2 regions of the Thioclava sp. F36-7 genome follow, and region 1 is predicted to be linked to the other one. Evidence: riboswitches for the same ligand, from Rfam matches in the RefSeq annotation. Region 1 holds a riboswitch; the other holds the start of a gene.

What was found. A riboswitch is a leader RNA that binds a small molecule or an ion and turns the genes downstream of it on or off. The one in region 1 is predicted to bind cobalamin.
Region 2: linked by a shared signal. The riboswitch ahead of BMI89_RS10580 (TonB-dependent receptor) and the one ahead of nrdH (glutaredoxin-like protein NrdH) in region 1 are both predicted to bind cobalamin.

What each region holds. Positions count from the first base shown of each region.
Region 1 is NZ_MPZR01000003.1:379,529-391,684, reverse strand. Features, by position in the region: gene BMI89_RS07670 (homocysteine S-methyltransferase family protein) at 27-1,076, shown strand; cobalamin riboswitch at 1,154-1,349, shown strand; gene nrdH (glutaredoxin-like protein NrdH) at 1,445-1,666, shown strand; gene nrdI (class Ib ribonucleoside-diphosphate reductase assembly flavoprotein NrdI) at 1,679-2,101, shown strand; gene nrdE (class 1b ribonucleoside-diphosphate reductase subunit alpha) at 2,083-4,242, shown strand; gene nrdF (class 1b ribonucleoside-diphosphate reductase subunit beta) at 4,251-5,240, shown strand; gene BMI89_RS07645 (amino acid ABC transporter ATP-binding protein) at 5,260-6,045, opposite strand; gene BMI89_RS07640 (amino acid ABC transporter permease) at 6,042-6,722, opposite strand; gene BMI89_RS07635 (amino acid ABC transporter substrate-binding protein) at 6,796-7,566, opposite strand; gene BMI89_RS07630 (ABC transporter permease) at 7,852-8,607, opposite strand; gene BMI89_RS07625 (ABC transporter ATP-binding protein) at 8,604-9,539, opposite strand; gene BMI89_RS07620 (ABC transporter permease) at 9,536-10,690, opposite strand; gene BMI89_RS07615 (ABC transporter substrate-binding protein) at 10,729-11,634, opposite strand; gene BMI89_RS07610 (efflux RND transporter periplasmic adaptor subunit) at 11,855-12,156, shown strand, end outside.
Region 2 is NZ_MPZR01000005.1:74,764-86,919, reverse strand. Features, by position in the region: gene BMI89_RS10585 (ABC transporter substrate-binding protein) at 1-306, opposite strand, end outside; gene BMI89_RS10580 (TonB-dependent receptor) at 410-2,233, opposite strand; cobalamin riboswitch at 2,370-2,564, opposite strand; gene BMI89_RS10575 (DUF475 domain-containing protein) at 2,594-3,640, opposite strand; gene BMI89_RS10570 (DUF1499 domain-containing protein) at 3,754-4,179, opposite strand; gene speB (agmatinase) at 4,176-5,147, opposite strand; gene BMI89_RS10560 (homocysteine S-methyltransferase family protein) at 5,485-6,450, shown strand; gene BMI89_RS10555 (SLAC1 anion channel family protein) at 6,463-7,473, opposite strand; gene BMI89_RS10550 (Rrf2 family transcriptional regulator) at 7,798-8,277, shown strand; gene BMI89_RS10545 (TfoX/Sxy family DNA transformation protein) at 8,835-9,194, shown strand; gene ndk (nucleoside-diphosphate kinase) at 9,196-9,618, opposite strand; gene BMI89_RS10535 (ABC-F family ATP-binding cassette domain-containing protein) at 9,893-11,746, shown strand; gene BMI89_RS10530 (carboxypeptidase M32) at 11,891-12,156, opposite strand, start outside.

The sequences.
Region 1 (12,156 bases):
CATGGATGAACTGAGAGGATCTCTCCATGAATGACAACAAACTGACCCGTCTGCTCGACGCGCGCCCGGTAATCTGCGCCGAGGGCTTCCTGTTCGAACTGGAACGGCGCGGCTATCTGACCGCCGGGGAATTCGTGCCCGAGGTGGCGCTCGAATACCCGCAGGCGCTGCGCAATCTGCATGTCGATTTCCAGCGCGCCGGCAGCGATATCGTCGAGGCTTTCACCTATAACGGCCACCGCGAGAAGATGCGCGTGATCGGCAAGGAAGACCTGCTGGAGCCGCTCAACCGCGCGGCGCTTAAGATCGCGCGCGAGGTCGCCAATGCGAAGACCGGCAACCTGATGGCGGGCAATATCTCGAACACGAATATCTGGGACCCGGCCGATCCGGCGCGGCAGGCCGAGGTGCGCGCGATGTTCGACGAGATGATCGGATGGGCGGTTGAGGAAGGCGCGGATATCATTATCGGCGAGACCTTCTACTACGCGGGCGAGGCGCTCTGTGCGCTGGAGGCCGCGAAGGCGTCGGGTCTGCCGGTGGTGCTAACGCTGGCGCCGATGGCGGGCAACGAGATGATGGACGGGGTCGGCATCGTCGAGACCTGCCAGCAGCTCGAACAGGCGGGCGCCGATGTCGTCGGGCTGAACTGTTTCCGCGGGCCGCAGACGATGATGCCGTGGCTGCGCAAAGTGCGCGCGGCGGTGAGCTGCCATGTCGGCGCCCTGCCCGTGCCCTACCGGACCACGAAGGAGGAACCGACCTTCTTCAACCTCTCCGATCACAACGGCTGCACCTGCCCCTCGCCGCATGGCCGGACCTTCCCGACCGCGCTCGATCCGCTGGCCTGCAACCGCTACGAGATCGGCGCCTTCGCGCGCGAGGCGCAGGCGATCGGAGTGAATTACCTCGGCGTGTGCTGCGGGGCGAGCCCGATGCATATCCGCGAGATGGCCGAGGCCGTGGGTCGCGAGACCGAGGCCAGCCGCTTCTCGGAGCGCATGGAGAACCACTTCATGTATGGCCAGAATGCCCGCCTCCCGGCGCATATCCGGGCGCTTGGCGACGGCGCCTGAGGCTTGACGCAGCCCTGTCGCGCGAGAGTTTCGCGCGGCAGGGAAATCTATATATTGACACGACCATCCCTCGCCGCCCAATATGATGTTGCTTTGGTTCCTGCGAGTCACTCCGCAGGCGAAGAGGGAAGCCGGTGAAATTCCGGCGCTGCCCCCGCAACTGTAAGCGGCGAGCCTCAAGTCCGAATGTCACTGGTGCGATGCGCCGGGAAGACGGCCCCAGAGGCGCTCGAGCCGCGAGCCAGGAGACCTGCCAGAGCAGATAGACGACGACCGCGGCGGAGGGCCCGGGCGCGTGGCAGTGTGCTTTGCGCCCTGCCCACGAGCCTTGTCCCGCGCTGCCGACAGCAAACAAAGGGACAGGAACCATGACCATCACCGTCTACTCGAAACCGGCCTGCGTGCAATGCACCGCAACGACCCGCGCGCTCGATGCCAAGGGGATCGATTACAACGTGATCGACCTGACCGAGGATGCCGCCGCGATGGAGATGGTGCAGGACCTCGGCTACCGTCAGGCCCCGGTCGTGATCGCGAACGAGGATCACTGGGCGGGCTTTCGCCCCGACATGATCAACCGGCTGGCCTGAGACCTAGCCGCGATGGGACAGGCCAAGCTGATCTATTACTCCTCGGCCTCGGGGAACACGCAGCGCTTCGTGGAGCGGCTGGGTCTCCCCGCCCTGCGCTTGCCCGTCTCGGCGGACGCCCCGATGCCGACGCCCTCCGGCCCCTACGTCCTGATCTGCCCGAGCTATGCCGACGGCAAGGGGCGCGGCGCGGTCGCGAAACCCGTCATCGCCTTTCTCAACGACCCCACCCGCCGCGCGGGCCTGCGTGGCGTCATCGCCAGCGGCAATCGCAATTTCGGCGCACTCTTCGCCTGCGCGGGCGATCTGCTGGCGCGCAAATGCAATATCCCCGTGCTTTACCGGTTCGAGTTGGCAGGCACGGACAGTGACATCGCCCGCGTGCGCGCGGGTCTCGAAACCTTCTGGAGGCAGGAATGCTCGATAGCGACGTGACACCGAGCGGGGCCGCGGCCTCGGAATTCGCGGGGCTTGATCACCACGCGCTCAACGCAATGCTCAACCTCTATGAAGCGGAGGGCAATATCCGCTTCGACGCCGACCGGATGGCGGCCCGGCAATATTTCCTGCGCCATGTGAACCAGAACACGGTGTTCTTCCATTCGTTGGATGAAAAGCTCGGCTATCTGGTGGAGGAAGGCTATTACGACGCGGGCGTCCTCGATCAGTATTCGCGCAACTTCCAGCGCGCGATCTGGGACGCGGCCTTTGCCGCCAAGTTCCGCTTTCCGACCTTCCTCGGCGCGTTCAAGTACTACACCTCCTACACGCTGAAGACCCGTGACGGTCAGCGCTATCTCGAACGCTACGAAGACCGGGTCGTGATGGTGGCGCTGACGCTCGCGCGCGGCGACGAGGCGCTGGCGATGCGCCTGATGGAGGAGATGCTGGCGGGGCGCTTCCAGCCCGCGACGCCCACCTTCCTCAATGCGGGCAAAAAGGCGCGCGGCGAATTCGTGTCGTGTTTCCTGCTGCGGCTGGAAGACAACATGGAAAGCATCGGGCGCGGCATCAACTCGGCGCTGCAACTGTCGAAACGCGGCGGCGGCGTGGCCCTGATGCTGACTAATATCCGCGAATATGGCGCGCCGATCAAAGGAATCGAGAACCAGTCCTCAGGGGTGATCCCGGTGATGAAGCTGCTCGAAGACAGCTTCAGCTATGCCAACCAGCTCGGCGCACGGCAGGGCGCGGGCGCGGTCTATCTGCACGCCCATCACCCCGACATCCTGCGTTTCCTCGACACCAAGCGCGAGAATGCGGACGAGAAGATCCGGATCAAGACGCTGAGCCTCGGCGTGGTGATCCCCGACATCACCTTCGAGCTCGCGAAGAAGAACGAGGAGATGTATCTCTTCTCGCCCCATGACGTGGAGCGGGTCTATGGCCGCGCTTTCTCGGAGATTTCCGTCACCGAGAAATATCACGAGATGGTCGATGACGCGCGCATCCGCAAACGCAAGATCAACGCCCGCGCCTTCTTCCAGACACTGGCCGAGATCCAGTTCGAAAGCGGCTATCCCTACATCATGCTCGAGGACACGGTGAACCGCGCCAACCCGATCGCGGGGCGCATCACCATGTCGAACCTGTGTTCGGAAATCCTGCAGGTGGCCGAGCCGTCGGAATTCGACGAGGATCTGGGCTATGCGCGGATGGGCACGGATATCTCGTGCAATCTGGGTTCGCTCAACATCGCGAAGGTGATGGATGGCGGCGATCTGGGCGCGAGCGTCGGGGCCGCGATCCGGGCGCTCTCGGCGGTGTCGGAGATGAGCGCGATCAACGCCGTCCCCTCGATCCGCAAGGGCAACGAGGAGAGCCACGCGATCGGTCTGGGCCAGATGAACCTGCACGGTTTTCTCGCCCGCGAGCGCATCCATTACGGCAGCCCCGAGGGGATTGAGTTCACCTCCGTCTATTTCGCCGCCGTGGCCTATCACGCGCTGGCGGAGTCGAACCGGCTGGCCGACGAGCATGGCCGCAGCTTCAAGGGGTTCGAGACCTCCGCCTACGCCAATGGCAGTTTCTTCGAGAAATACGTGACCCGCGACTGGCTGCCTGAGAGCGAGACCGTCACGGCCCTGTTCGACCGCTTCGGGATCACCCTGCCCTCGCGCGCCGACTGGGCTGCCCTGCGGGACCGGGTGATGGACACCGGCCTGTGGAACCGCAACCTGCAAGCCGTGCCGCCCACCGGCTCGATCAGCTATATCAACAACGCCACCGCCTCGATCCACCCGATCACCGCGAAGATCGAGATTCGCAAGGAAGGCAAGATCGGCCGGGTCTATTACCCTGCGCCCTACATGACGAACGACAATCTCGAGTTCTACCGCGACGCCTATCAGATCGGCCCCGAGGCGATCATCGACACCTATGCGGCGGCGACCGAGCATGTCGATCAGGGGCTCTCGCTGACGCTGTTCTTCCCCGCCGAGGCCACGACCCGCGACATCAACCGCGCCCAGATCTACGCATGGCGGCGCGGCATCAAGACCATCTACTACATCCGCCTGCGCCAAGCGGCCCTTGAGGGGACCGAGGTGCAGGGCTGCGTATCCTGTTCCCTGTGAGGCCCGCCATGAAAGATCTGCACACGCCCCGCCCCGTTCCGCGCCCCGTCCCCCGTGCCGTCAACTGGAACCGCCTTCAGGACGACAAGGACCTCGAAGTCTGGAACCGACTGACGTCGAATTTCTGGCTGCCCGAGAAGGTGCCGCTGTCGAACGACATTCAAAGCTGGTCGCAGCTGACCGAGGACGAACAGACGCTCACGATCCGGGTCTTCACCGGGCTGACGCTGCTGGACACGATCCAGAACACGGTCGGCGCGCCCGCGCTGATGGCGGATGCCGCGACGCCCCATGAGGAAGCGGTGCTGTCCAACATCGCCTTCATGGAAGCCGTGCACGCGCGCAGCTATTCCTCGGTCTTCTCGACTTTGTGCAACACCGCCGAGGTCGACGAGGCCTTCCGCTGGTCGCAGGAGAACCCGCATCTGCAGGCGAAGTCGCGGCTGATCCTTGACGAATATGACGCGACCGCCAGCCCGCTCAAACGTAAGGTGGCGAGCGTCTTTCTGGAAAGCTTCCTGTTCTATTCGGGCTTCTACCTGCCGATGCACTGGTCGAGCCGCGCGCGCCTGACCAACACCGCCGACCTGATCCGCCTGATCATCCGCGACGAGGCGATCCACGGCTATTACATCGGCTACAAGTTCCAGCGCGCGCTGGAGCGATTGAGCGAGGCCGAGCGCGCGGAGGTCAAGGATTTCGCCTTCTCGCTGATGTTCGACCTCTATGACATCGAGGGTCGCTATACCGAGCAGCTCTATGACGGTCTGGGGCTGACCGAGGATGTGAAGCATTTCCTGCATTACAACGCCAACAAGGCGCTGCAGAACCTCGGCTACGAGGCTCTGTTCCCCGACGAGGCCACCCGCGTGAACCCGGCGATCCTTGCCGCGCTCTCGCCCGGATCGGACGAGAACCATGACTTCTTCTCGGGCTCGGGATCGAGCTACGTGATCGGCAAGGCCGTCGCGACCGAGGACGAGGACTGGGCGTTCTGAGCCCGCCGCCGCCCGCGCCTCAGACGGGGCGCGGGTCGGTATCAAAGGGCGCGGTCTCGCCGCCCGATTTCAGCGTGGCGATGAACCGCTTGGTGCGCTCGCGCTCGGGCGCATCGAAGACCTGCCGCGCCGGGCCGGTCTCGACCACGCCGCCGCTTTCCAGCACCACCACGGTCTCGGCGATCTGAGAGGCCAGCCGCAGGTCGTGCGTCGCCATCACCATCGTCGTGCCCTCGCGGGCAAGCTGCGCCAGAACGTCCACGACCTCAGCGGCCAGTTCCGGATCGAGCGCCGAGGTCGGCTCGTCGCAGAGCAGCACCTTGGGCGACGGGGCCAGTGCGCGCGCAATCGCGATCCGCTGCTGCTGACCGCCCGAAAGCGTCGCGGGCCAGGCATCGGCCTTATGCGCCATGCCGACCTTTTCGAGCAGCGACATCGCCCGCTCGCGTGCCTTCGCGGCAGGCCAGTTCTGCACGGTCACAAGGCTTTCCATCACGTTCTCGATCGCGGTGCGATGCGGGAAGAGCTGGAAATTCTGGAACACCATGCCGGTCTGCTGGCGGATGCTCTGGATCTGGGCGCGCGACAGCTTGCCGCCTTCGCTCAGCGTAACGGACGCGTCGCCGATGGCGAGAGTGCCGCGCGTGGGCACCTCCAGCAGGTTGATCGTGCGCAAGAGCGTGCTCTTGCCGCCGCCCGAGGGGCCGATCAGCGCGGTCACGGAGCCTTCCGGCAGGGAGAGCGAAATCCCCGACAGGACCTCGTTCTCGCCGAACCGCTTGGTGATGTTGGACAGCTCGATCATGTGCGTTCCTCCAGAAAGCCGCCATATTGGCCAAGGCGCCGTTCGAGCCGCCCCTGCAGAGCCGACAGGACTGAGCAGAGCGCGAGATAGATCAGCGCCGCCTCGACATAGAGGACGAGAGGTTCATAGGTGGTCGCGACGATCCGCTGCGCCGCCTGAAACAGTTCCGGCACGGTGATCGCGGCGGCGAGCGACGTATCCTTCACCAGCGAGATGAAGCTGTTCGACAACGGCGGCACCGCGACCCGCGAGGCCTGCGGCACGATGGTGCGGGTCATCGTCTGCCGCCAGTTCATGCCGATGGAATAGGATGCCTCCCACTGCCCCTTGGACACCGATGACAGCGCCGCGCGCAGGATCTCGGACGTGTAGGCGCCGACATTCAGCGTGAAGCCGATCAGCCCCGCCACGAAAGCATCGAGCGTGATCCCGAGGCTCGGCAGCCCGTAGAAGATCAGGAACAGCTGCACCAGAAGCGGCGTCCCCCGGATCACCCAGACATAGAACCGCACGATCCACACCAGCGGGCGCGGACCGAAGAGACGGATCACCGCGCAGAGCAGCCCGAGCGCAAGGCCCAGCGTGAAGGTGATAAGCGTCAGCGGGATCGTGAAGGTCACCGTCGCCTGCAAAAGCGGCACGAGCGACGACCACATCAGGGGCAACCAGTCAGCCATAGCGGATCCTTTCCGAGAGCCTCACGCGCGCCTCCGGGCCGAACCCCCAGGCGCGCGCGGCTCTACATGCGCCTTACTTCGAGACGTCCTCGCCGAAATATTCCTGCGAGATCTTCTGATACGTGCCGTCAGCCTTCATCTCGTCGAGCGCCTTGTTGATCGCAGCGAGCAGCTCGGGCTGCTCCTTGGCGATGATCACGCCGGAATAGTTCGCATCCGGCTGCGTCGCGGCCAGTTTCACCGGGGCATCCGGCTTGTGCTTCTTGAAATCGAGGAAGGACAGGCTGTCATTCACCGTCGCGTCCGCGCGGTTCTGCAAGACGAGCGCGATCGACTGGTCGAACCCGTTCGTTCCGATCAGTTCGGCGCCGTGATCGGAAGCGATCTTGCCGAAATTGCTCGACAGGGTCTGCGCGGCGGTCTTGCCTTTCAGATCGTCGAAGCTGCTGATGTCGGTCTCGCCTTCACGCACGATCAGCGCCGCTTTCGACGCGATATAAGGCTGGGAGAAATCGTATTTCTTCTTGCGCGCATCGGTGATGCCCACCTCGTTGATCACCGCGTCGTAGCGGTCGGCGTCGAGCCCTGCGATCAGACCGTCCCAGCGGCCTTCGAGGAACTTCACCTTCACGCCCAGCTTCTCGCCAATGGCGCGGGCGATGGCGACGTCAAAGCCGGTCAGCTTGCCGGACTCGTCGTGGTAGGTGAAGGGCGGATAGGTGCCTTCGGTGCCGACGCGGAAGACGCCGTCTTTCTGGATGTCGGCGAGGCTCGCGGCCTGGACTGCGGGCGCCACGATCCCGGCAAGGGCTGCGATGGCGATGAGGGTGCGAATGGGTTTCATGCGAGATACCTCCGATAGGTCGAAGACGCCGCCCTGTGGCGGGTCGGAATAACAGGCGCCTTACCTAGTAATGCGGAGAGGCGAAGTCGATGCGGCAGGCAAACATATGATAAAATTAGTCTTTTATTCCCTCTCGCGCGGCGGGAGCGGAACGAATTCCAGCACCGTGTCGCGCGGCGGAAAGCCTGTTCCACGGCGTGCGGGCGCGGCAAAACACTGTCATCCGACATACGGTTGCGCGCCTCCCCGATGTTGCGAAAAGGCGCGCTCTGCCCCGGCATCACGCTACGCTTCCGCCCCGGCGGACTGCCTGCCCAAGCGCCGCGTCAGAGCGGTCTCCAACAGGCTCAGCGCGTCGTAGATGAGCACCGCGAACAGCCCCACGATCACGCCGCCCTGCAGGACGAAGGCGGTGTTGCTCGTCAGAAGCCCCGCGATGATCACCTCGCCCAAGGTGCGCGCTGCCACGGTGGAGCCGACGGTCGCCGTACCGATGGCGATCACCACCGACAGCCGGATCCCCGTCAGGATCACCGGCAGCGCCAGCGGCAGTTCCACCCGGATCAGACGTTGCCATCGGGTCAGGCCTATGCCGCGCGCGGCCTCCATCGTCGCGGGCGGCAGGGTCGAAAGGCCCGCGATGGCCGTCTCGAAGATCGGCAGCAACCCGTAGAGGAACAGCGCCACCAGCGTCGGCCCCGCCCCGAAACCAAGCGCGGGCACCGCCAGCGCCAGCACTGCGACGGGCGGGAAGGTCTGGCCAATGTTGGTGATCGTGCGCGACAGCGGCAGGAAGGCCGCGCCCGCAGGCCGGGTCACGAGGATGGCAAGGCCCACCGCGACCAGCGTCGCCAGCCCGGAGGCCAGCGCCACCAGCCCCAGATGGCTCAGCGAGAGCGACAGGATCGAGGCGCGCTCGTAGATCACCGGACCGCCCGCCGGGGCGAAGGGTGCAAAGACCGGCGCGAACCAATACGGGCGCAGAACCAGCGCCAGCAAGAGCGCCACGCAGGCGGCCCGGATCACGCCGCTACGGCTCATGCCAGCTCCGCCGCGCGGGCGCGGATCGTGGCCAGCGTCACCCGGCCAAGCGGGGTATCGCCATCGGCCACCGGCAGCGCCTCGCAGCCGCGCCAGAGGCACAGGGACAGCGCATCGCGCAGGCTGGTCTCGGGCGCGATCGGTTCACCGTCAGCAGTGCCGTCTTCCAGAACCTCCGAGACCGGGATCAGCGACAACAGCCGCAGCGGACGGTCCACGCCGCCCACCATCTGCGCCACGAAATCGGTGGCGGGCGCGGCGATGATCTCGGCGGGCGTGCCATGTTGCAGCAGCTTGCCGCCATCCATCACCGCTACCCGGTCGCCCAGATGGATCGCCTCTTCCATGTCATGCGTCACGAGCACGATGGTCGAGCCGAGCTGCCGCTGGATATGCCGCAGATCGGCTTGCGCCCGGGCCCGGATGATCGGGTCGAGCGCGCCGAAGGGCTCGTCCATCAGCAGCAGATCGGGCCGCGAGGCCAGGGCGCGGGCCACGCCGACGCGCTGTTGCTGACCGCCCGACAGCTCCGCCGGGTAGCGGTCGCGAAACTGCGCGGGCTCCATCGAGAACAGGTCCAGCAACTCGTCGACACGCGCGCGCGTCTTGTCTCTGGACCAGCCGAGCAGCTTGGGCACCGCGCCGATATTGCCCGCGATCGTGTAATGCGGAAACAGCCCGTCGCCCTGAATGACGTAACCGATCCGGCGGCGCAGCTCGTGCTTGGGCAGCGCGCTAGTGGCCTCGCCATTGATCCGCACCTCGCCCGAGCTGGGTTCGATCAGCCGGTTGATCATCCGCAGTAGCGTGGTCTTGCCCGAGCCGGACGTACCCACGATCACCGTGATCGTGCCGGTCTCAACCGTCATCGAGACGTGGTCGACCGCTGCGGTGTCCTCATAGAGCTTCGTGATCTCGTCGATTTCGATCATTCTTCACGCTCCGTTCGAGGGGTCGTCAGTTCGACGAGGATGTCCATCGCGATGGCCGAGATCAGCGCCAGCGCGACAGTGGGCAATGCGCCCAACAAGATCAGGTCACCCGCCGTCTGGTTCAGACCCTGAAAGACGAATGTGCCATAGCCGCCGCCGCCGATCAGCCCGGCGATCACCGCCAGCCCGATATTCTGCACCAGCACGATGCGCAGGCCCGCCAGCACCACCGGCAGGCCCAGCGGCAGTTCCACCCGGGTCAGACGCTGACGCCATGTCATCCCCATCCCCCGCGCCGCCTCGAGCGTGGCGGCGGGCGCGGTGCGCAGCCCGGCCAGCACATTGGCGACCACCGGCAGCAGCGAATAGAGGGTCAGCGCGAGGAAGGCCGGCGCGAAGCCGATCCCGGCGATGCCGATCGCGCGGGCGCCGGGGATGACGCCGCTCAGCCAGCTCAGCACCGGGATCATGATCCCGAACATCGCGAGCGAGGGGATCGTTTGAAGGAAGCTCAGCACCGGCAGCAAAGCGCGGCGCAGCCCGGCGTTGCGGTGGGACATCACGCCGAGCGGCAGGCCGATCACCGCCGCCGCCAGCAGCGAGCCGAAGGCAAGGCCCAGATGGCGCAGGCTGGCGCTATAGAAGGCGTCCTTGCGGCTCGCGAATTCCTGCGCGATCGACAGATCGCTCAGCGCGCCCGACCACAGCAGCGCGCCGACCAGCGCGAGCACCAGAACCAGAAGCCCGGCCCGCGCGGCAGGCCCCGGCGACAGCGCGGAAAGCGCATCGGCCATCATCAGCGCGAAGACCACCAGCAGGAACCAGAAGCCCGCCGCCGGAGAGACGCGGGCATACTCTCCCGCCTCTGCAAGCAGGGAAGACGCGCCGAGGACCAGTAGCCAAACCAGCCCCGCAAGGCCAAGCGCAGCCCCCGCGATGCGCAGATACGGCCGCGCGGCGGGCAGCCCCAAGGCAAGCCCCAGCAGCATCAGCGCGATCCCCGGCCCCGTGATCTGCGGCGCGGCGAGGGTCCAGAGCGCCCGGCCCTCGCCCGCGACGATCCGGTTCGCCGCCAAGGTCATGAAGGGCGCGAAGATCGCGGCCAGACCCAGCACCGCGAACAGCACGCCGGGCGGCGACAGCCCCGCCATCGCGGAGCCTGTGCCCGCCCGTTTGCGCGCCGCCGCAGTCAGTTCAGCACTCCGATCTGCGTCAGGTAGTCCTTCGCGACCGCCTCGGCGGGCTCACCGCCGACCTGAATACGACCGTTGAGCTTTTGCAGCGTCTGCATGTCGAGCTTGTCGAAGATCGGGTTCAGCACCTCGGGGATCTTCGGGTATTCCTTCAGCACCGCGTCGCGCACGATCGGGGTGGGCTCGTAGACCGGCTGCACGCCCTTGTCGTCTTCCATCACGACGAGCCCCGCCGCGCCGACACCGCCATCGGTGCCATAGGCCATCGCCGCGTTCACGCCCGAGGTGCCGCGCGCCGCTGCCTGAATGGTCGCCGCCGTGTCACCGCCCGACAGAACCACGGTCTGATCGGGGCTCAGCTTGAACCCGTAGGCCTTCTGCATCGCGGGCAGCACGGCGGGAGACGAGACGAACTCGGTCGAGGCCGCGAGCTTCACGTCACCGCCATTCGACACCCATTTGCCGAAATCGGACATGGTGGTGAGGTCGTTCGCCTTGGCGAGCGCGCCCGTCACCGCAATCGCCCAGGTGTTGTTGGCAGGCGCGGAGTCGAGCCAGGTGATGTCGTTTTGCTTGTCCAGTTCGGCGGCGCGGTCATGCGCCTTCGTGGCATCCTTCCAGATGTCGCTATCGGCCTCGTTGAAGAAATAAGCCGCGTTGCCGGTATATTCGGGGTAGATGTCGATCTGGCCCGCGAGGATCGCCTTGCGCACGACCTGCGTGCCGCCCAGCTGCAACCGCCGTTCGACCGGCATCCCGGCATTTTCCAGCGACAGTGCGATGATATTGCCCAAGAGACCGCCTTCGGTGTCGATCTTGGAGGAGACGGTGATATCGGCCTGCGCGGCGGAGGCGAGCGCGCCCCCGAAGACCGCGGCGGCCACGATGAGAGGATATTTCATGGCTGGTCTGGCTCCCTGACTGATGTCTGTGCGTGTCTCGAGACGTGATCCTGCCTGAGGTAGGGCCCGACCCGCGCCCGCCAAGCCTCTCCCGACCCACCAGCCGCATGCGACGCCCCGGCCTGGCCACGGGGCCTTTCAGGGGTGCGTCACATTTGCGCTAGCCCGACGCGCCAAGGTTTGCATAAGTAGTCAAAAGACATGCTCGAAGAGGGACGTCATGGTTGGAATTGGTACGGGCCTCGCACGGCTCGCGATGGTGGCGGTGCCGACCGCACTCGGTGTGGCGGCGATCGTTTTTGCGGGCGATCTGAAATCTCTGCCCAGCCCGAGCGAGGCGAACCGCCCGGCGACGCTGGTGCGGGTGATCACGCTCGCGCCCATCGAGATGATCCCGCGCGTCACCGGCTATGGCACGGTCGCGCCGGTGCGCGAGTGGCGCGCCGTCGCGCGGATCGAGGGAGAGATCCGCGACATCGCCAAGCCGCTCGCGCCGGGCGATATCGTGGCCAAGGACACCCC
Region 2 (12,156 bases), on a different contig from region 1:
GAGCAGCTTGCCCATCGTCTCGATCCGGCCGCGGATCTCAGGCAGCGAGGTGCCGGGCGGCAGTTGTTCGACCCGGATTCCGAGCGTGCGCAACATGCGGATCGTGTCGGGGTTCGACCATGTATCGGCCAGAACGAGATCGGGATGGAGAATAGATATTTCCTCGGCACGCCCGTAGTTTACGGGAAGATCTTCAGCTTTCTTCCAATGCACAGACATCGACGGATCGGTCGCGAAATGGCTGACCGAGACGATCTGCGACGGATCGGCCAGCGCCAGCGCCAACTGATCCGTGCAGAGGTTCATGGACACGACCCGTGCAGGCAAATCGCGCGCAGGTTCCTCCGCCCACGCAGAGGAGGTCGCCGCCAAGGCGGCGAAAAGGGCGGCGCAAACCGCCCCTTTCAGATCAGAACCGCGCACGCAGCCCCACATAGGCGGCGCGACCCGAGGTGCCGTACCCTGGCCAGAGCTGGTAATCGGTGTCGGTCAGGTTCTCGATACGCAGATAGGCCTCTTTGTCATTGCCCAGATCGTAGGTCATCTGCGCGTTCAGCAGGCCGTAATCGGGCTGGCTCTGACGATCGGTGACCACGCGCATATCGGCGGCGAGCGTGAGCTTGTCAGTCACCTGCGCGTCGATCCCGACGGTCAGCGTGTGGCGCCCGAAGGCCGAATTCCACGTCGAGCCTGCGGACAGCCCATCGGGGTTCTTCGAGTCCAGATAGGTATAGCCGAGGCTATAGTTGACGTTGTTGGAGATCGGCCCTTTCAGACCCAGTTCCAGACCCTGCCGCTTGGCGGTGCCCGAGGTCTGGTAATAGCTGTAGGTCGTGTTGCTGTAGTCGATCAGATCGTCCACCTCGATATGGAACAGCGTCGCGGTCAGCTTATGCGCACCGAAATCACGCTCGACCCCAAGGTCGTAGCTCAGCGATTTCTCCGGCTTGAGATCGGGATTGCCCGCATAGCCGTCATAAAGCTCGTAGCCCGACGGCGCGCGGAACCCGTTGCCCACCGAGGCACGCAAGAGGGTCGCGGCATCGGCCTGCCAGGTGACGCCCAGACGGCCCGTGGTGTTGCCGCCGAAATCCGAGTGATCGTCATGGCGCGCCGAGGCGGTCACGTTCACGCCGTCCATCGGCGAGAAGGCATATTCGCCGAAGACGCCCGTATCCGCGGTCAGGACATCGCCCGTGACATAGGTACCGGTATAGGTTTCCAGCGTGCGATCCGCGCCGAAGGTCAGCCGCCCCGGCCCGAGATCGGTCGAGGCTTTCCAGTCGAGTTTGCGGCGTTTGCCCTCGTAGCCATAGTCATAGACCGGATACCAGCGCGAGGTGGTGTAATAGGTCAGACCGAGCTCGTGATCGAGCGGACCGGTCGCAAATTTCGCAAAGAGACGCCCGCCCCGCTCCTTGTGGACGGTGTATTCGTTGCTGTCCGTGGGCGGCGAGCTGAAGCCGTTATCGAACTCGCCCCGATCGTTCTGCGCAAAGCCGTTGAAGCCGATCAGCAGATTGTCGGAGATGCGCTTCTGCGCGCGCAGGCTCACGCGATCGGCGCGGTAGCCGTCTTTCTCGGTATTGCCGTTCTTCTTGTCGGCGGCCGAGAAGCCTGCGGTGTAGACTTTCGACAGCTGGATCGCGAGCTCGTCGTCACCCTTCTTCCAACCGAAGTTATAGGCCGCATTCGCGGTGTGGTAGGAGCCGAGCTCGAGCTTTACGCTCTGGGTCACGCCATCCTCGGTCGGGCGCGGCGTGTCGAGGTTGATGACACCGGCGACCGCCTGCCCGCCATAGACCGCCGATTGCGAGCCGCGCATGATCTCGACCCGGTCGTAGTTGAACGTGTTGAACCGGCCCAGATCGGGCAGCACCTGCGGCGCGGAGGGATCGGAGACGTCGATCCCGTCCACCATAACCTTCACGTAGTTCTGCGACACGCCGCGGATGGTGAAGCCGGTCTGCGCGCCCATCGGCCCGCGCGACAGGATGCCGACGCCCGGCGATTGCGCGATCAGATTGGCAAGGCGGGTCTGGCCCGAACGCTCCAACTCGTTGCGCGACAGCACGGTGACCGCCTGCGCGGTCTTGTCCGACGATTGCGGCTCGAGCGCACCGTGATAGATCACGATCTCATCGAGTTGGTAAGGTTGGCTGTCTTGCGCAAGCGCGGGGGCTGCCAGCGCGGTGGTGAGCATCAGGCCCACGGTCAAACGGGTGCGGATCATATCCAATTCCCTCGTATCGCGACTCTGTGGTCGCGTGAACTTCGTATCGTAAGTCTTTGGAAATTTGGAATTTCCGCCGACGGTGAGAATGTCACCACTGACGGAAGACCGCCTCCGCTGCGCGCCCCGCACAGGCAGAAAGGATGAGCGCCTCGGCAGGTCTCCTGGCTCGCGGGTCTTGGTTTCGGCTGGCCTTCCCGGGTCGCCCCAGTGGCTCAGTCAGCCGTCACTCGCCGCTCACAGTTGCGGGGGCAGCCCCGGAATGAATGCACGCATCGCACCGGGTTCCCTTTTCATCCGCCAAGGCGGAACCGAAGTGCCCCTGCTGTGCCGCGCGCGCCGCAGTCTGTCAAGAAAATTTCAACTCTCGACGGCGGCTCTGCTGCGCTTGTTGAAACGGATCGAGGACAGCAGCGCCAGCCCGATCAGCCCCGCCCCGATCAGCCCGGTAATCACCTCGGGCACTTCCACCAGCGTCTGCGCGAACATGACGACCGAAAGGATCAGGATCGACCAGAAGGCCCCGTTCTCGAGATAGCGGAATTCGCTCAGCGTGTTGCGCTCCACCAGCATCAGGGTCATCGACCGCACATACATCGCGCCGATCCCCAGACCGATCGCGATCAGGAACAGGTTCTGGGTCAGCGCGAAGGCCCCGATCACCCCGTCGAAGCTGAAGGACGCGTCGAGCACTTCGAGATAGAGGAACGCGCCGAGGCCAGCCTTGGCCGTCTCGGCGGCGATATTCGTCCGGTCGAGCACGTGGCTGAGCACTTCGACCCCGAGGAAGGTCGCAAGCCCGCAGATGGAGGCGAACATAAACTCGTCCTCGCGCCCTTCGGGAAGGATCCAGGTAAAGGCCAGAATGACGAGCAGCACGAGGCCGATCTCCAACCCGCGGATCGAGGCGAGCGCGCGCAACCGGCGCTCCAACGCTCGGATCCAGTCGACTTCCTTGCCCTCGTCGATGAAATAGGTAAGCGCGACCATCATCAGGAAAGCGCCGCCGAAGCCCGCGATCGACAGATGTGCGTCCTCGATGATCTCGGCATATTCCGCCGGATGTTTCGCGGCCAGTTGCACCGCCTCCCATGGTCCGATCCCAGCGGCGATCACGACGATCAGCAGCGGGAACAGGATACGCATCCCGAAGACCGCGATCAGAATACCCCAGGTCAGGAAACGACGCTGCCATTTCGGCGTCATCTGGTGCAGTTTGTTGGCGTTAACGATGGCGTTGTCGAAGCTCAGCGAGATTTCCAGCACGGCGAGCACCGCCGTGATCATCAGGAAAGAGACCGCGCCGCCCAGCCCGCCGGTCTGGGCAAAACCCAGCGCGAATGACCCGACCAGCCCCGCAATAGTGACGGCGATGGCCCAGGAGAAATAACGGTACATGGTGGTCATGCTGGCTCCGGCTGCATGGAGCCTCACTTAGGCTTCGCCCCTTCTCTTCGCAAGGGAGCGCGCCGTCAGAGTTGATCGCTGTGACCCGGCGGGCGCGCCTCGTATCAGACCCCCTACAGCCCCGCCTCGTCGAGCCAGCCCATGATCCGGGCTTTGTTCACGCCGAGATCGGATTTGCCGTAGACGAGATGGCCGCGGATTTGCAGCGTGTTGCCCTCGACCCAAAGCGTGGTGACGTCTGGAAAGCCGAAGAAGGCGGAGCGGGTGACATAGGCCACATGCCCCTCATCGACGCTGCCGGCCACCTGCTTCGTGCGCGCGGTGGCGCGGATGATCTTGTCGAGCGCGGCCATCTGCACCAGCGGGTCGGAGACCTCGCGGGCCGCCTGAAACCCGCCCGTCTCGGGATGATCGCCGGGCGCTTTCGCCAAGCCTTCGACCTTGTAGCGCGCAGGATCGATCGGGGCGAAGCGCACCCAGCCATCGGCCACGGCAACCGCGGCCAGTCCGAGAGCGAGGATCGTCACGGCCCGGTTCATGCCGCGCCCTCCCGCAGCCCCCAACCGGCCAGCGCGATCAGTTCGGTCGCGACATGCGCGCCCGCGATGGCCGTCACGCCGGTCGGATCGTAGGGCGGAGAGACCTCGACCACGTCGCCGCCGATCAGGTTGATGCCCTTCAGCCCGCGCAACAGCTCTGCCGCCTGCCAGCTGGCCAGACCGCCCCAGACCGGCGTGCCGGTGCCCGGCGCAAAGGCCGGGTCCAGCCCGTCGATGTCGAAGGTGATGTAGCAGGGCTTGTCGCCCACCACTATGCGGATGCGTTCCAGCGTGGCCTCGACGCCCTCGCGATGCACCGAAGGCGCGTCCACGATCGTCACGCCCAGCGTATCGGGATTGTCGGTCCGGATACCGACCGAGACGGTATTCTCGGCTCTCACGACGCCCGACTTGATCGCCTTGTAGAGGAACGTGCCGTGGTCGATCCGGTCCATGTCGTCATCGGCCCAGGTGTCGGAATGGGCGTCGAACTGAATGAGCGCGACCTCCCCATGGGCGGCAGCGGCCGCACGCAGGATCGGCAGGGTGATGAAGTGATCGCCGCCCAGCGTGATCGGCACGACGCCCGCCCCGAAGATCGCGCCCAGATGCGCCTCGATCCGGCCAGGGACCTCCGGCACATTGGCATAGTCGAAGGGCATATCGCCGTAATCGACGATGGCGAGTTCCGAGAACGGGTCATAGCCCCAGCCATAGGGCGCGTCGAACGCCTGCAGCGTCGAGGCTTCACGGATCGCACGCGGCCCGAAGCGCGTGCCGGGGCGGTTCGTCACCGCCTGATCGAAGGGGATGCCGGTCACGGCGATCTGCGCACCCGCGAGGTCCTTCGTATAGCGCCGCCGCAGAAAGCTGGTGGCCCCGCCGAAGGTGTTCTCGAAGCTCAGGCCACGCGCCTCTGCCCGCGTAAAAGCCTGATCCACTTGCGTTTTCGCATCTTCCAGAGCCATGATCGCCCCTCCTTTTCGCCCGCGAAATCTGCGCTCGCCCTCGCGGGAGGTCAAGCGCCGTCGAAAATGGGCGGCAGCATACCGCGCCCATCAGAGCTCGGGATGGAGCCCGTGTTTCATCCGTCAGTTCAAGAGGTCACCGCGCGACCGAATCCGAGCCGACAAGAGGCGACGTAGCCACACAATGGACGGCGTGATAAGGTGACCCAACGTCACCCTACCAAGACAAAGTCCGGCACGACCGGATCGACGACCTGCGCCGCGTGCTGATTTCGCCGCCTCTCATGCGCTTTGAAAGAGTTTTCCGAACCGAACCGCGTCACACAAGGAGAGCGTCATGACGTTGCAGAGCACCACGTTTCCCCGAGAGGACGGCATCCTCTACCTCACCGAAGGCGGCACCGAGACCGAGGTGATCTATCGCCACGGCCACGAGCTGCGCGACTTCGCGATGTTCGAGTTGATGAACAAGCCCGAAGCGGTGCGTGACATGGAAAACATGTATCGCCGCTATCTCGACAAGGCAGCTCAATATGGGTTCTCTGCGTTGATGTCGGGATTCGATTACCGCGCGAGCCCGGACTGGGGCGCCAAGCTCGGCTATTCGGCGGAAGGCCTACGCGAGATGCAGCACAAATGCATCGACTTCCTGCGCGGTGTCTCGCGCGCATACGAGGACCAGATCGAGCGCATCGCGATCGCGGGCTGTATCGGGCCGAAAGGCGATGCCTATTCGCTCAACCGCGACATCACGGCCGAGGAAGCCGAAGACTACCACGCCACCCAGTGCGAGACGTTGAGAGATTGCGGCGTCGATCTGATCTGGGCTGCCACGATCAACAACATTCCCGAGGCGGTCGGGATCAGCCGCGCGGCGGCGCGCGTCGGGCTGCCGGTGAACATGTCTTTCACGCTCGACAGTTCCCACAAGCTGAAATCGGGCCCCAGCCTGAAAGAGGCGATTGAGGCGACCGATACTGAGGCCGGGCCTGCGCGCCCGGATTCCTACGGAATCAATTGCTCGCATCCGCTGGAATTCGAACCCGCGCTCGAACCGGGAGATTGGGCGCGGAGGTTGCGCTCGTTGCGGCCAAACGCGGCGAAAATGGACAAGGTCTCGCTCTGCAAGCTCGGCCATATCGAAGAAGGCGATCCCGAGGAATTGGGCCAGATGATGGGAGATCTGGCAAAGCGCTATCCCGACATCGACATCTGGGGCGGCTGCTGCGGGACATGGGACAAGCATTTCGACCGCATCGCGCATTACGTGCGACAAGCGCGACAGGAGCCGCTGCCTGCGTGAACTCCGGCCCCCTCACTTCGGCTGGCAAATCTCTCCGCGCAGGATCGCAAGCCCCGTGCGCCAGACGAGCCCCACGATCACCACGGCAAGGATCGCGAGGAAGGCCACCGCCATGCGCAGATGCGGCTCGGAATGGGCGTATTCGGCATGCAGGAACGTCGCGATGGTCAGCGCCGCAATGGGGAAGCTCAGCGCCCAGAAGCTCATCGCGAAGGGCAGCCGCAGAATGCGCGGCAGCTGCACCGCGACGAGCGCGGCGAAGACGTAGGCCAGCGACAGAAGGATATGCGCGAAAGGATCGACGCCCTGCCCGATCCCGGCCCCGGGCACGATCTGCTCGCCGGTCAGGCGCAGCCACGCGATGAAGGCCACCGCGGGCGGCGCGATCAGGATCACCAGCGTCGGCTGCAGCTTGCTCGGCAAGGGGTCGTGGAAGATCAGCCGGTTGAACACCAGCGTCAGCAGCACGAGCCAAAACAGCATCCCGGCCGAGAAGAACAACCAGCTGATCTCGATGAAACCGAGCTGCGCCCCCGCAACCGGCACGATCACATTGCCCACCGCCGGGATGAACCATGCCGGGTTCAGCTGCCCGTGCTTGAAACTGCGCGTCCCGATCCAGTTGGTCACGACCGCGAGCGTCATGATCCCCTGCAGGGTCGTACCCGCCAGCCACAGCAGGAGCGCAAGCGAGGTCGAGATCGTCAGCGCCCCGGTCGCCAGCAGCAACAGCGAGATCGCGACGGTCGGGAAGAAGGCCAGCCGGATCGGGTGATGCCATTCCGCGCTCACAGCTTGCAGGTGCCGCACGGCCTTGGCGAGATAGAAGGCAGAGATCAGCACGAACACGGTCGCGGTTAGCGCGAACATCACCTGATAGGGCAACGGCCCGAGCCCGAGCGGCTTGGCCGCCGCACGCAGCGCCAGCGTGAAGCCCCCGAGCCCCATCGTCGTCGCATAGAAGGTGATCGGAAAATGCTCGAGCCGGCTATGCGCGGCGGGTGCCTCAGCTTGAATGCTCATCTTGCCCTCCCGGTGGCCATCGCCGCGCGGGGCCGAACGGCCCACAACGCGACGGATCAGATCACCCGCGCCGCGCCGGACCAACCCACGCGGCGGGATCACACCTCTCATTTACTCACGCATCCGTGTGTGAGGAGTCTGGCAAATGGACGCATTCGCCGCGCCGGGTGCCGCGCGCGTCTACGTCCCGCGCGTATTGCCTCTGGCGGATCCCCGCTTGCGCCAGACCCGCTCTGTGACGAAAATTTTCAAGGAACGTGACATAGGTCAAACCTGCGAGGTAAACTTACCTATATCACCGCTTCGTGAGCTGGAGGAGTTGCGATGCGTCTGACCACACGAACCAATCTCGCGATGCGCGTGCTGATGTTCTGCGCGGTCAATCCGCATCGCACCGTGCGCAAACACGAGATCGCGGAGGCCTGTAACGCGTCCGAGAACCATCTCGCGCAGGTCATCAACACGCTCGCGCGCGAGAATTTCATCACCACCCTGCGCGGTCGCGCCGGTGGGATGCAGCTTGCCCGCCCGCCCGAAGAGATCGGCGTGGGCAAGGTGCTGCGCGCCTTCGAGGCCGCCCTGCCCTTCGCCGAATGTTTCGATACCGAGACCAACACCTGCCCGCTCCGCGACGCCTGTCTGTTCCGCGATGCGCTGACCGATGCGCTCGAGGCCTTCTACGGGACGCTGGACCGCAAGACGCTCGCCGATCTGGTCGACAACAACACCGCGCTGGAGGCGATGCTCAGCCTGCCCGGCCTGCAGCCGCTGTCGATCTGCGCAACCGCACGCGCCGCGGAATAACCGCCGCGACATGACGCTCCGGTAGGTCCATATTTCTGACGCATTGCCGTGCGCAGCAGCGCTTTCGTGGCGCCAACGTCACAGTTTCATGACACCCGCTCACGGCAAAGAGATCAAAATTCAGTTTCGCTTGACCACCCCTTTTCCCGGCGAGAGCCTGTGTCTACTTGTCGCACCAACGGGAAGACCCCGCTAAACGCGACTCATCACAAGGCTTAGGTCATGCAACAGCAATCGGGCACTCAATCAGGCCAGCAACAGCAAGGCGGCACGAACCGTCCTGGCCAGCAACAAGGCCAAACGGGCAATACGACCCAACAGAACGGCACCGTATTCGACGACTGGGCGTCCATCTGACGCCCTTTCTCGCGTCGCTATGATAGCGGCGCAGGCAGGCCCCGCAACCGGCATCTTCATTCACTGCCGGTTTTCGCGCCGCCCGCCATTCGACCTCTCCTTCGCGCTGCTCTTGCGTGGCGCGAAGTCCGCTCTCAAACTGTCCCGACGCCAGCCCGCGCGAAACTGACACCGCGCGCCCCGAAGGAACGTCCGGAACGATGAGCACCTCTCTCACATCCATCAAAGGGATCGGCCCCGCCACCGCCGAGGGCTTTACCCGCGCCGGGATCACCTCGGCCGAGGAGCTGCGCGAGATCGGCGCGGACGCCGCCTATGCCGCGTGGATCTCGGTCGGCAACCCCGCCCATTTCATCGGCTATTACGCGTTGCACATGGCGCTGCAAGGGCGCCCGTGGAACGACTGCCGTGGCGCGGAGAAAGCCGAATTCCGCAAGAAATTCGATGCACTTAAGGCGCGGATCGCGGCGCGCGACAGCACCACCCAGTCCGCAAAAGAGAAGGGCCGCGCCCGGCTGGACGCGGCCCTCTCGGAAATTGGTCTGATCGCGAAACGCTAGATCAGCCGACGATCTCGAGACCCGAGAAGAAGAACGAGATTTCTTCCGCAGCGGTTTCCGGAGCGTCGGAGCCGTGCACCGAGTTCTCACCCACGGAGAGCGCGTATTCCTTGCGGATGGTGCCCTCGTCGGCTTCCGCCGGGTTGGTCGCGCCCATCACTTCGCGGTTCTTGGCGATCGCGCCTTCACCCTCGAGCACCTGAACGACGACCGGCTCGGACGCCATGAACTCGCACAGTTCGCCGTAGAAGGGGCGCTCTTTGTGGACTTCGTAGAACTTGCCGGCCTGATCCATGGTCAGCTGGATGCGCTTCTGCGCGACGATGCGCAGACCTGCTTCCTCGAACTTGGCGTTGATCTTGCCGGTGAGGTTGCGCTTGGTCGCGTCGGGTTTGATGATGCTCAGCGTGCGTTCGATGGCCATGTGTGACCCTTTCCTTGTGGTTCGTGGCCGGTATCCGGTCCGAAATATCTGCCGCGCCTGCTACCATGCAGGGGAAGCCTTGAAAAGCCCTCATGGGCGGGGCTGCGGCGACTCTAGATTGGGTTTGTGACCGTTTGGTCAAGGCCGATCGGCAGGTCGTTGCGCGGGTTTGCGCCCGCCGATGCCTCCGGCGGGGATATTTTTGCCAAGCCGAACGGGCCGCAGCGCGCAGCAGCGATTGACTGTTGCCCGCCCCTGCGCCAAGTCAGGCCCCATGTTGCGCATCTCCGATATCTCCTTTTCGATCGAAGGCCGTCCGCTCTTTGCGAACGCCTCCGCCACCATTCCCGAAGGCCACAAGGTCGGCCTCGTCGGCCCCAACGGCGCGGGCAAGACGACACTGTTCCGGCTGATCCGGGGCGAGCTGACGCTGGATGGCGGCGAGATCGGCCTGCCCTCGCGCGCCCGGGTCGGCGGCGTGGCGCAGGAAGTGCCGTCCTCCTCGACCTCGCTGCTCGATACGGTGCTGGCCGCCGACGAGGAACGCGCGAGCCTTCTGGCCGAGGCCGAGACCGCGACCGACGCGCATCGCATCGCCGAGGTGCAGACGCGGCTGGTCGATATCGACGCGTGGTCGGGCGAGGCGCGAGCGAGCGCCATCCTGAAGGGTCTCGGCTTCGACATGGAGGCACAAAAGCGCCCCTGCTCGGATTTCTCCGGCGGCTGGCGGATGCGCGTGGCGCTCGCGGGCGTGCTGTTCGCACAGCCCGATCTGCTGCTTCTGGACGAACCGACGAACTATCTCGATCTCGAAGGCGCGCTCTGGCTGGAAAGCTACCTGATGCGCTACCCGCATACGGTGATCGTGATCTCCCACGACCGCGATCTTCTGAACCGCGCCGTGGGCTCGATCCTGCATCTCGAGGATCGGCAACTCACGCTTTATCAAGGCGGCTACGACACGTTTGCCCGCACCCGCCGGCTGCGCCGCGAGGCGCAGGCCGCCCAAGCCAAGAAACAGGAGGCCCGCCGCGCCCATCTGCAGGGCTTCGTGGATCGCTTCCGCGCGCAGGCCACCAAGGCCAAACAGGCGCAGGCGCGCGTCAAGATGCTCGAGAAGATGGAGCCGATCACCGCCCCCGAAGAAGCGGCGAAACAGGTCTTCACCTTCCCCGCGCCGGAACAGCTCTCCCCGCCGATCATCGCGATGGAAGGTGCCGCCGTGGGCTATGGCGGGCCCGCGATCCTCAAGCAGCTCAACCTGCGCATCGATCAGGACGACCGGATCGCGCTGCTGGGCCGGAACGGCGAGGGGAAATCCACTCTTTCCAAGCTCTTGGCGGACAAACTTCAGGTGATGGACGGCAAGATCACGCGCTCGTCCAAGCTGCGGATCGGCTATTTCGCGCAGCATCAGGTCGACGAGCTGGACCTGAAAGAGACGCCGCTCACCCATCTCAAGCGCGAGCGCCCCGACGAGCATCCCGCCAAGCTGCGCGCGCGGCTTGCGGGCTTCGGCCTCGGCGCGGATCAGGCGGAGACGGCGGTAGGCAAGCTCTCGGGCGGGCAGAAGGCGCGGCTGTCGCTGTTGCTGGCGACGCTCGATGCGCCGCATCTCTTGATCCTCGACGAGCCGACCAACCACCTCGACATCGAGAGCCGCGAGGCGCTGGTCACCGCGCTCACCGAATATTCCGGCGCGGTGATCCTTGTCAGCCACGACATGCATCTGCTGGGGCTGGTGGCCGACCGGCTCTGGCTGGTCAAGGGCGGCGCGGTGGCGCCCTATCAGGGCGATCTGGAAAGCTACCGCGCGGAGTTGCTGGCACCGCCGCCCGAGGACAAGCCCGCGAAGTCGGCCGCACCGAAAGCCGCGAAACCGTCGCGCTGTGCAATGACCACGATGAAGCGCGAGGTCCGCGACTGCGAGGCCCGGGTCGAGAAGCTGAGCGACATGCTCGAGAAGCTCGACGCGAAACTCGCCGATCCCACGCTCTACGAGCCTGAAAAAGCCCGAGATCTCGCGATCTGGCAGGCGAAGCACACTGAGGCGACCAAGGCGATGGAGAAGGCCGAGGCGCTTTGGATGGCGGCGCTGGAAAAGCTGGAAACCGCCGAGCAGGACTGAGATCATCGAAGGGGGCGTTGCCCCCGCTCGTTTCACGGGCCCCCCGGAGTATTTCGGGCCAGATGAAGGGACGGTTGCGCGCCCCCTTCCTCTTGGCAAAAATATCCCCGCCGGAGGCGCCTGCCCCTCAAGCAGCGCTGCGGCTCACAGCTTGTAGATGCCCTCGAATTTCCGCGTCAGATAAGCCAATAGCGGCGTCTCGGTCGGCTCGAAGCCGCAGGCATGCTGGATGGTCTCGCGCGGGGTGCGCAACCCGCCGTGGACGCGCAGGTTCTCATCGAGCCATTGCTTGGCGGGCGTCGCATCACCCTCGGCCAATGCGGCGTCGATGCCGGGCGTGACCGCGCGCATCGCCTCGTCGAGACAGCCCGCATAGACATTGCCCAGCGCATAGGTCGGGAAATAGCCGA